DNA from 2 places in the Streptomyces sp. NPDC038200 genome. Region 2 is predicted to be linked to the other one. Evidence: riboswitches for the same ligand, from Rfam matches in the RefSeq annotation. Region 2 holds a riboswitch; the other holds the start of a gene.
The links. Region 2 has a riboswitch for glycine ahead of gcvT (glycine cleavage system aminomethyltransferase GcvT). Riboswitches for the same ligand answer to the same signal wherever they lie in the genome.
Positions count from the first base shown of each region.

Region 1 (5,546 bases), on a different contig from region 2:
CGGTGCGTGGGGCGGCTGCGCGGGGCGGGGCTGTCCGGGCGGACGATCGTGCTCAAGGTGCGGCGGTACGACTTCTCCACCCTGACCCGCTCCGAGACGCTCAGAGGGCCCACGGACGACCCCGCGGTCGTCCGGGAGGCGGCGGCGCGGTTGCTGGATTCCGTGGACACCACGGGCGGGGTGCGGCTGCTCGGGGTGGGGGTGTCCGGGCTCGCCGACTACACGCAGGAGGACCTGTTCGCGCAGGCCATGCCGGTGCCTGCGACGGTGGAGCCGGAGCAGGCGGCGGTCGAGGCCGTCGCGGAGCGGCCGGAGCCGGTGGAGCGGCAGTGGCGGGCCGGGCAGGACGTGCGGCACGCCGAGTACGGGCACGGGTGGGTGCAGGGGAGCGGGCTGGGGCGGGTCACCGTGCGGTTCGAGACGCCGCAGTCCCCTCCGGGGCGGGTGCGGACGTTCTTCGTCGCCGATCCCGGGCTGGAGTCCGCCGAGCCGTTGCCGTTGGTCGCGGGAACCGACCTCGCCCACCCGGCCACCCGTCTCGACCGGCCGCCCGGCAGTGACCGCCGGGGATCTCCCTCCAGTGACCGCCACGCGGCTACGCCCCGGACCCCGGCGGCCTCGGCGGACGCCCGGCCCGCGACACCTGAGGATGTGGACCAGGGGGGCGAGGTCCGGCCCGGGGCCGTGGGGGCGGGGGGCGGTTGAGGTTCGCCCCCGGAAGGTGACCGGGGGCGAAGGGCGAGGGGCGGGCGAGGTTCAGCCCGTGGGGCGGTGACGGCCGAGGCGCGGCCCGGGGCGGAAGGGTGGGGCGATGTCCGTGGGGCGAATGTGGAGGAGGAGGCGGGTGGGGCAGTCGGAGGGATGCGGGGTGTGGGGCGGGGCCGGAGCGAGTGGAGGGGCAGCGCTCAGGGTTCCTCCGAGCCCGCGAGTTTGCCGAAGTCGCGGTCCGGGACCTTGGGGGGTGCGGTCACGTCGAGGCCGTAGTGGTGGTAGAGCTGGAGTTCCTGTTCGGGGGAGAGGTGACGACCCACGCCGAAATCGGGGGCGTCCCTGATGAGGGCGCGTTCGAAGGGGACGCGCAGGGTGCCCTCGACCAGCTCGCTGGGCTCCAGGGGGACGAAGGCGTCCCGGGAGAACAAGCCGGTGCGTATGGCCGCCCACTCGGGTACACCGGTCGCGTCGTCGAGGTACACCTCGTCGATGGTGCCGATCTTGGTGCCATCGCGGTCGAACGCCTTGCGGCCGATCAGGTTGCGCGGATCGATGTCGGTCTGCACGGCCCCTCTCCCTCCACTTGGTCGCAACTCATCCGTAAGCACTACAAAAGAGCACATTCAAGCGGGCGGCCACTCGAAGGCCCCGGCGTTGACCTCGCTGGTACCCTGACAGCGGCTGCTGACCCCGTGCGGGAGAGTCCTCCGACCACCTCGGAGGCGCCGAAGGAGCAAATCCTCCCCGGAATCTCTCAGGCCCACGTACCGCACGGACGAGGTCACTCTGGAAAGCAGGGCGGATGTCGACGGCTTCCGCCCTCACCGACGGTGAAAGCCGGCGTCCCCGGGCGCCCGGTGAAGCTCTCAGGTTGAGATGACAGAGGGGGAGGCCGTCGGGGTACCCATGCCGTGGTGCCCCTCGAAGGTCGCGTCAGACCAGGAGGCCTCCGCAATGACCGCCCATCGCATTCCGCTCTCCGAGCTCGAAGCCGGCATCCCGTTCGAGCAGCGCCACATCGGACCCGACCAGGAGGCGCGGGCCAAGATGCTCGCGCAGGTCGGCTACGGCTCGCTCGACGAGCTGACCGCCGCCGCGGTCCCGGATGTGATCAAGAACGCCGATGCCCTGGACCTGCCGGGCGCGCGTACCGAGGCGGAGGTGCTCGCCGAGCTGCGCTCGCTGGCCGACCGCAACCAGGTCCTCGGCTCCATGATCGGCCTGGGCTACCACGGCACCTTCACCCCGCCCGTCATCCTGCGCAACGTCATGGAGAACCCGGCCTGGTACACGGCCTACACGCCGTACCAGCCGGAGATCTCCCAGGGCCGTCTGGAGGCCCTGCTGAACTTCCAGACGATGGTCGCGGAGCTGACCGGTCTGCCCACCTCCGGCGCCTCCCTGCTGGACGAGGGCACGGCCGCCGCCGAGGCGATGGCGCTGTCCCGGCGCATGGGCAAGAACAAGAAGGGTCTGTTCCTGATCGACGCGGACGCGCTGCCGCAGACGATCGCCGTGATCGAGACCCGTGCCGAGCCGACCGGTGTCGAGGTCGTCGTCGCCGACCTCAGCGAGGGCATCCCGGCCGAGGTCGCCGAGCGTGAGATCAACGGCGTGCTGATCCAGTACCCGGGCGCCTCCGGTGCCGTACGGGACATCAAGCCCGTCATCGAGCAGGCGCACGAGCTGGGCGCGCTGGTCACGGTCGCCGCGGACCTGCTCGCGCTGACCCTGCTGACCTCGCCGGGCGAGCTGGGCGCGGACATCGCGGTGGGCACCACCCAGCGCTTCGGTGTGCCGATGGGCTTCGGCGGACCGCACGCCGGCTACATGGCCGTGCACGAGAAGTTCGCGCGCAGCCTCCCCGGCCGTCTCGTCGGCGTCTCCGTCGACGCCGACGGCAACAAGGCGTACCGGCTCGCGCTGCAGACCCGTGAGCAGCACATCCGCCGGGAGAAGGCGACCAGCAACATCTGTACCGCGCAGGTGCTGCTCGCCGTGATGGCCGGCATGTACGCCGTCTACCACGGGCCCGAGGGCCTGCAGACCATCGCCCGGCGCACGCACCGGTACGCGACGATCCTCGCCGCGGGCCTGACGGCCGCCGGTGTCGAGATCGTCAACGGCGCGTTCTTCGACACCGTCACCGCGCGCGTGCCCGGCAAGGCCGCCGAGGTCGTCGCCGCCGCCCGGGAGAACGGGGTCAACCTGCGTCTGGTCGACGCCGACCATGTCTCCGCGGCCTGCGACGAGACCACCGGCCGCGCCCAGCTGAGCGCCGTCTGGTCCGCCTTCGGCGCGCAGGCCGACATCGAGGCGCTGGACGCGACCGCCGAGGACACCCTGCCCGCGGCGCTGCTGCGCACCGACGCCTACCTCACCCACCCGGTCTTCCAGCAGCACCGTTCCGAGACCGCGATGCTGCGCTACCTGCGCAAGCTGGCCGACCGTGACTACGCGCTCGACCGCGGCATGATCCCGCTGGGCTCCTGCACCATGAAGCTCAACGCGACCACGGAGATGGAGCCGGTCACCTGGCCCGAGTTCGGCCAGCTGCACCCCTTCGCCCCGGCCGAGCAGGCGCAGGGCTACCTCACGCTCATCCACGAGCTGGAGGACCGCCTCGCCGAGGTCACCGGCTACGACAAGGTCTCCCTCCAGCCGAACGCCGGTTCGCAGGGCGAGCTGGCCGGTCTGCTCGCCGTACGCGGCTACCACCGTGCCAACGGCGACGAGCAGCGCACCGTCTGCCTGATCCCCTCCTCCGCGCACGGCACCAACGCGGCCAGCGCCGTGATGGCCGGCATGAAGGTCGTCGTCGTCAAGACCGCCGAGGACGGCGAGATCGACGTCGAGGACCTGCGCGCCAAGATCGAGCAGTACCGCGACGAGCTGGCGGTGCTGATGATCACCTACCCGTCGACGCACGGTGTGTTCGAGGAGCACGTCGCCGACATCTGCGCCCAGGTCCACGAGGCCGGCGGACAGGTCTACGTCGACGGCGCCAACCTCAACGCGCTCGTCGGCCTCGCCAAGCCCGGCCACTTCGGCGGTGACGTCTCCCACCTGAACCTGCACAAGACCTTCTGCATCCCGCACGGCGGCGGCGGCCCCGGCGTCGGTCCGGTCGCGGTCCGCGAGCACCTGGCGCCGTACCTCCCGAACCACCCGCTGCAGCCCGAGGCCGGCCCGGAGACGGGCGTCGGCCCGATCTCGGCGGCCCCCTGGGGCAGCGCGGGCATCCTGCCCATCTCGTGGGCGTACGTCCGGCTGATGGGCGGCGAGGGCCTGAAGCGGGCCACGCAGGTGGCCGTGCTCTCCGCGAACTACGTCGCCAAGCGCCTGGAGCCGCACTACCCGGTGCTCTACACCGGCCCCGGCGGTCTGGTCGCGCACGAGTGCATCATCGACCTGCGCCCGCTGACCAAGGCGACCGGCGTGAGCGTGGACGACGTGGCCAAGCGCCTGATCGACTACGGCTTCCACGCGCCGACCATGTCCTTCCCGGTGGCCGGCACGCTGATGATCGAGCCGACCGAGTCCGAGGACCTCAACGAGCTGGACCGGTTCTGCGACGCGATGATCGCCATCCGCGCGGAGATCGAGAAGGTCGGTTCCGGGCAGTGGCCCGCCGAGGACAACCCGCTGGGGAACGCCCCGCACACCGCCGCCGCGCTCGGCGGTGAGTGGGCGCACGCCTACAGCCGCGAGGAGGCCGTCTTCCCGGCCGGTGTCTCGGCCGCCGACAAGTACTGGCCGCCGGTGCGCCGTATCGACCAGGCCTTCGGCGACCGCAACCTGGTGTGCTCCTGCCCGCCCCTGGACGCCTACGAGGACTGAGTGAACGAAGGTGAGGGCCCCGTCCGCGACACGGACGGGGCCCTCACCCGTTCCCGGGCCGTCGCCGGGACGTCTCACTCGTTCCTGGGCCGTCGCCGGGACGTCTCACTTGTGCCCGGGCCGTCGCCAGGACGTCTCACTTGTTCCTAGGCCGTCGCCAGGGACACCTCGGTCGCCTTGATCAGGGCGATGACGTCGGAACCCACGAACAGGCCGAGGTCGCCGACCGCGTCCTTCGTGATCACGGCGGTGATCCGGCCGCCGGCGACGGAGATCTTCACGGACGCCATGGCCTCGCCGGTGGTGAGCTGGGTGATGGTGCCGGGCAGCTGGTTGCGGATCGACAGGCCCTCGACCCGCTGGGTGGCGAGGGAGACCTCGGTCGACTTCACCAGAGCGTGGACGGGCGTGCCGGGGGCGAGGGCGAGCTGCTCGGTGGCCTCCAGGGTGATGGCGGCCGTGAGCTGCGGGCCGCCGTCCAGGCGGACCTTGACGGTGGCCATGACCTCGCCGGGGTGGACCTCGGTGACGGTGCCGGGGAGCTGGTTGCGGATGCTCAGGGTCATGGGCACCCACCGTAGAGCGCCGGTCCGATCAGGCCGGGTATGCGTGGGTCTGCGTCGCCTTGACCGTCGCCCAGACCGATGCACCCGGATGCAGGTCCAGTTCGGCGGCGGCGACCGTCGTGAGGTCGGCCGCGAGGGGCAGCTCCCCGGTGAGTCCGGCGCGGATCTGGTCGCCGTGCGTCTCCAGGCCGGCGACCTCGCAGCGCCACAGGTTGCGGGCGCTGGCCCCGGTGGGCCGGTCCCGGAACAGGGTCACGGAGGACGGCGGGAACGCCACGAAGACCGGGCCGTACAGCTCCTCCGTGGTGGTGATCGCCGGCCCCGCGTCCAGCCGCACCGTGTGTCCCGCGGCCCGGCCCCGGTAGAGGTTGAGGCCGACGAGCCGGGCGATGTAGTCCGTGCGGGGGTGCCGGGCGATGTCGGCGGGGG
Region 1 is NZ_JBVJYH010000031.1:60,273-65,818, reverse strand. It holds gene ACZ7KF_RS38835 (DNA polymerase IV) at 1-705, shown strand, start outside; gene ACZ7KF_RS38830 (PRC-barrel domain-containing protein) at 906-1,277, opposite strand; glycine riboswitch at 1,397-1,491, shown strand; gene gcvP (aminomethyl-transferring glycine dehydrogenase) at 1,666-4,551, shown strand; gene ACZ7KF_RS38820 (TOBE domain-containing protein) at 4,698-5,117, opposite strand; gene ACZ7KF_RS38815 (ABC transporter ATP-binding protein) at 5,146-5,546, opposite strand, start outside.
Region 1: linked by a shared signal. The riboswitch ahead of gcvP (aminomethyl-transferring glycine dehydrogenase) and the one ahead of gcvT (glycine cleavage system aminomethyltransferase GcvT) in region 2 are both predicted to bind glycine.

Region 2 (5,546 bases):
TCAGAACAGTCATACGGCTACGACTCCTCAGCCGGCGGTGAAGGCGGTGTACTCGTCGGCGGAGAGCAGCTCGGCGGGCTCCTCCGTGACGCGTACCTTGAACAGCCAGCCGCCCTCGAAGGGAGCGGAGTTCACCAGCGAGGGGTCGTTGACGACGTCCTCGTTGACCTCGGTGACCACACCGGTGACCGGCGAGTACAGGTCGGAGACCGACTTGGTCGACTCCAGCTCACCGCAGGTCTCGCCCGCGGACACCGTGGAGTCGACGTCCGGGAGCTGGACGAAGACGACATCGCCGAGCGCGTTGGCCGCGTGCTCCGTGATGCCGACCGTCGAGACGCCGTCCTCGGCGACCGACAGCCACTCGTGCTCCTTGCTGTAGCGCAGCTGCTGGGGGTTGCTCATGGCCTGAATTCTCCTGTACACGCGGGAGTGCTGATGACGGGGGGACTGCGGAAACCGCTGGTGAGCGGGCGAATGTGCGCAGGGTCACGCACCGGCCACGGGACCGGTGCCGTGCGCAGGCGCGTCCGCGCTCGGTCTTTACTTCTGGCGCTTGTAGAACGGCAGCGCCACGACCTCGTACGGCTCGTGGTTGCCGCGGATGTCGACGCCGACGCCCTCGGCGCCCGGCGCGGCGTGCGCGGCGTCGACGTAGGCCATGGCGATCGGCTTGCCCAGGGTGGGGGAGGGGGCACCGGAGGTGACCTCGCCGATCACCTCGCCGCCGGCGACGACGGCGTACCCGGCGCGCGGCACCCGGCGGCCCTCGGCGACCAGGCCGACGAGGACCCGCGGAGGCTCGGCGGCGGACCGCTCGGCGGCCTGCGCGAGCGCCTCACGCCCGACGAAGTCCCCTTCCTTCTCGAACTTGACCACACGTCCGAGCCCGGCGTCGAAGGGGGTGAGGGACGTGGTCAGCTCGTGCCCGTACAGCGGCATGCCCGCCTCCAGGCGCAGCGTGTCCCGGCAGGACAGCCCGCACGGGACCAGGCCGACGCCCGCGCCGGCCTCGGTCAGCGCCTGCCACAGCTCGACCGCGTGCTCCGGCTTCACGAACAGCTCGAAGCCGTCCTCGCCGGTGTAGCCGGTGCGGGCGATCAGCGCCGGGACGCCGGCGACCGTGCCGGGCAGACCGGCGTAGTACTTCAGGCCGTCCAGGTCGGCGTCGGTGAGCGACTTCAGGATGCCGGGGGACTCCGGGCCCTGCACGGCGATCAGCGCGTACGCGTCCCGGTCGTCGCGCACCTCGGCGTCGAAACCGGCGGACCGCTCCGTCAGCGCGTCCAGCACCACCTGGGCGTTGGAGGCGTTGGCCACGACCATGTACTCGGTCTCGGCCAGCCGGTAGACGATCAGGTCGTCCAGGATGCCGCCGTCGGCCTGGCAGATCATGGTGTAGCGGGCCCGGCCGACGCCGACGGAGGCGATGTTGCCGACCAGGGCGAAGTTCAGCAGGGCGGCGGCTTCGGCACCGGTGACGGTGATCTCGCCCATGTGGGAGAGGTCGAAGAGACCGGCCCTGGTGCGCACGGCGACGTGCTCGTCGCGCTCGGAGCCGTAGCGCAGCGGCATGTCCCAGCCGGCGAAGTCGGTCATCGTCGCACCGAGCGAGCGATGCAGCGCGTCCAGCGCGGTGTGACGGAGTTCGGTACTGCTCATCGGACGGTCGTCTCCCAGGGCAACAGGGATGGGGCGAGGAACGTTCCTCCCCATCTGTCATCGGAACCTGAGAGGTTCGCCACGACCGCCACGAGGACGATCACGGCTTGCACCTTGGGTGGGGCCGCCGTGCGCGGCGGCCCGCTTTTCAGATGTGCCTCGCCCGCGCGGTAACGGTGCCTGAGAGATTCAAGGGAGGGACTTGCTCCTTCGGCGCCCCGGGCGGCCCGGAGGGGCCTGGGGACTCTCCCGCGCGGATTCAAACGGCCGGTATGCAGTTGGCGCGCACATCATTGCACGCCGCACCCCGGCCATCCAGAGCAAGCTCTTTGTGACCGAGCTGTGGCCGTACGCGCACGAAGCGCCTACCGTTGCCCATTACCTTCTCTTTACATACAACGGGCATGGGGATGACCGAGCCCACAGGGGAGGACGATCAGGGTGAACAGGACCTCGGCCTACGCCACCAACGCCGGCCTCGCGATGCCGAAACAGCCCTCCGCCCCCGCTCGCGAGCGCTGCGCCGACCGCCCCGCGCCGGTCGTCCGCGATCTGCGCGACCGCGCGGGCCGCAGCCCGCACGCCCTCCTCTTCGGCCCCCGCGACCTGGTGGTGATCACCGGGCTGCCCGGCAGCGGCAAGTCCACCCTCATGCACCGCGCGGTCACCGGCCGCCGCATCGACTCCCAGGACACCCGCGACCACTGGGACGCCCGCGTCCCCCGTCGCCTGCCCTACGCGCTCTACCGCCCCCTGGTCCGCCTCGCCCACTACGCCGGACTGCGCCGGGCCCTGCGCACCGGCGAAGGGGTCGTCGTGCACGACTGCGGCACCCAGCCCTGGGTACGCGCCTGGCTGGCCCGCGAGGCCCGGCGGCGCGGCGGCACCCTGCACCTGATCCTCCTCGACGTCACCCCCGGCACGGCCCGGCAGGGCCAGCACGAGCGCGGCCGGGGCGTCTCCCGCTACGCCTTCCGCCGCCACCGCCGTACGACCGCCCGCCTGCTGCGCGCGGTGGAGAAGGGCGAACTGCCCGCGGGCTGCGGTGCGGCGGTGCTGCTCGACCGGGACGCGGCGGACGTCCTGAGCCGCATCGGCTTCACTCGGTGAGGCGCTGTCACAGCCACCCGCTAGCCTTCTTGGTCACAGCAGCGGTTACCAGCAGGCGGTAGGCAGATGGACTTCCCGGCGGACTTTCCCGCGGACTTCCCGGCACAGGCACACCCCCATCCGCACGGCGGTTGGCCCGGCAACGAGCTGGAGGAGGTGCTGTCGGCCTCCCTCGGCGTCCCCTCGGCGGGCGGCCGGATCGTCGAGGTCCTCGGCCGGAGCTTCCTGTGGATCCCGCTGCCCGGCGGCGGGGGCCCGGACAGCGGCCCGCTGGACCTGCCGACGCTGGACGTCGACGGCCAGGCGTACGTCCCGGTGTTCAGCTCCGAGGAGCAGCTGCGCCAGGTGGCCGGCTCCCACATGTCGTACACCATCGCCCCGGCGGTCGAGTTCGCCCGCGGCCTGCCCCCGCAGGTCGGCATCGCCGTCAATCCCGGGGGCGTGGTGGGCATCCCGCTCCCGCCCGAGGCCGTGGCCGAACTGTGCCGCGCGGGCCGCACCCCGCTCGACGGCCCCAGCAGCGGCGGCCGGGTCCGGCTCTTCGAGCCGGACTGGCAGGACGACCCGGTCGACTTCCTCTCCGCCGCCTCCGCGGAGTTCGCCGAGACCGGCGTGGTCCTCACCGCCCGCCGCTGCCTGGCCGCCGTCGAGACCGCCGACCCCGTGATGTTCGTCGGCGTCGAACTCTCCCAGTGGGAAGGCGACCTGCGCGCCCTTCCCCTGGCGGCCCTGGGCCGCGCCCTCGGCAAAGTCCCGGTCACGTGGCCGGTCAACCTCGTCCTGCTGGACGTGACCGACGACCCGGTGGCCGGCTGGCTGAAGTCGAACGTCCGGCCCTTCTACCAGAACGGTCTCTAGACCCGCCCACCGGAACGGTCTCCGGATCCGTCCACCGCAACGGTCTCCGGATCCGTCCATCGGCGCGGTCGACCGGCCCCGGCCGGAGGCGGCCCGACCCGAAGGGGCGCGGGGAACCGCGCGAGACCCCACCACTTCCCGTACTCGCGCGCGACCCAGAGGTCCCGAGCTCCTGGGCGCATAAGCTGTCTCCTGACACGGGGCACTGATGAGAAGGGCCGGTACGACAGGTGAGCGCGAGCCACAGCGGCAGCGTCGAGCACATGCTGCGCCAGGTCACGCCCGGACGCTACGACGCCTACGAGGCATTGCTGCGCGCCCTCGCCACCCCCTCCTCCGGCCAGATCTGGATGTTCCTGTGGCACGGCCAGGCCGGCTCCCCGGACGCCCAGTACGGGAACATGGAGGTGGACGGCTCCCACTACGCCCCCTGCGTGACCTCCGCCCAGGAACTGTCCGCCAGTGGCTGGAACCGGTCCTACGAAGTGGTCGACGGCCTGGACGTGGCCCGCACCCTCTACCCGGACCACTACGGCCTCTGGCTCAACCCGCACGCCCCGGGCGGCGGTGTCGGCATCCCCTGGCTCGATCTGCGCCGCATCGCCACCGGTCTGGACCGGCAGCCCGCCGGCCCGCTCCGCCTGTCGGAGCCCGGCGTCGAGGTCCCGCAGTTCTATGCCCTGCTCGCGCAGAACGCGCACCGCACCCCCGCGCTCCGCTCGCTGCGCCGCGCCTGGGTGCAGCCCGCGCTCGGGGCGCCGTATCTCGCCATCGGCCTGGACGTGTACGAGACCTCGCCCGCCGCCGTCGACTCGGTGCGCGCGATGATGCAGCAGTCCGTCGGTGCGGTCCCGGAGGGGCTGCCGGTGTCGACGGTCGCGATGACCGACGACCACGACCCGGTGGTGATGTGGATGCGGGCCAACGCGCGCCCCTTCTACGACCGTGAGGCCCACGTCCCCGCGCCGCAGCCCCAGCTTCCGGCCCCGCCGCAGGCACCCGCCGGCGGCTACGGCTATCCGCCGGTGCGCGGCGGCTACTGAACAACCCGGCCCGACGGCGGGCTTTTTGGGCCTGATCGCAGAATTTACGTGGCCGACACATTTCTGCGCGCGTAGATGACGACCGAACGTCCCGAACCGCGCAGATTCGCCCTTCTGTCCCAACTGGACCGTGTCCGGGGGCCGTTACCCACTGTTCGGATAACGGAATCCCCTGGACTGCATCACGGTTGCGCATACTTTCGCCGCCAGCTCTGGCGGGTGATCGCAACGACGCTGAAGACTCGCGACTCAGACATGAGGTCGAGACCTCATGATCGATGGCAAGTCGACAAAGCCGCAATCCGCGGCAGGCGCAGGCCGGTCACCACCGGCGAGAGGGGTCGCTCACCGTGACCGCACCGATCGAGACCACCGGGGCGGCAGCCGAGGCACAGCCGGAGGCTGTGCTGGAGGGTGCCGGTAAGGGGCAGATCGAGGGTCGTTCCCTGGGCCAGATCGCCTGGACCCGGTTCAAGAAGGACAAGGCCGCCGTCGCGGGCGGCGTCATCGTGATCCTGCTGATCCTTCTCGCCGTCCTCTCGCGTCCCCTCCAGTCCATGCTCGGACTCGACCCCAACGCCTTCAACCAGGACCTGATCACCCCGGACACCTCGCTGCCCAAGGGCAGTTGGGGCGGCATGAGCGCGGACCACCCGCTCGGCGTCGACCCGAAGTTCGGCCGGGACATCGCCACCCGCATCCTGGAGGGCTCCTGGGTGTCGCTGGTGGTGGCCTTCGGCGCCACGATCCTGTCCAACGTGATCGGCGCGATCATGGGCGTCGTGGCCGGCTACTACGGCGGGCGGGTCGACTCGATCATCAGCCGGCTGATGGACACGTTCCTCGCCTTCCCCCTCCTGCTGTTCGCCATCT
Region 2 is NZ_JBVJYH010000008.1:322,721-328,266, reverse strand. It holds gene glyA (serine hydroxymethyltransferase) at 1-13, opposite strand, end outside; gene gcvH (glycine cleavage system protein GcvH) at 28-405, opposite strand; gene gcvT (glycine cleavage system aminomethyltransferase GcvT) at 544-1,662, opposite strand; glycine riboswitch at 1,707-1,820, opposite strand; glycine riboswitch at 1,821-1,924, opposite strand; gene ACZ7KF_RS19730 (AAA family ATPase) at 2,104-2,772, shown strand; gene ACZ7KF_RS19725 (enhanced serine sensitivity protein SseB) at 2,839-3,630, shown strand; gene ACZ7KF_RS19720 (enhanced serine sensitivity protein SseB C-terminal domain-containing protein) at 3,894-4,673, shown strand; gene ACZ7KF_RS19715 (ABC transporter permease) at 5,024-5,546, shown strand, end outside.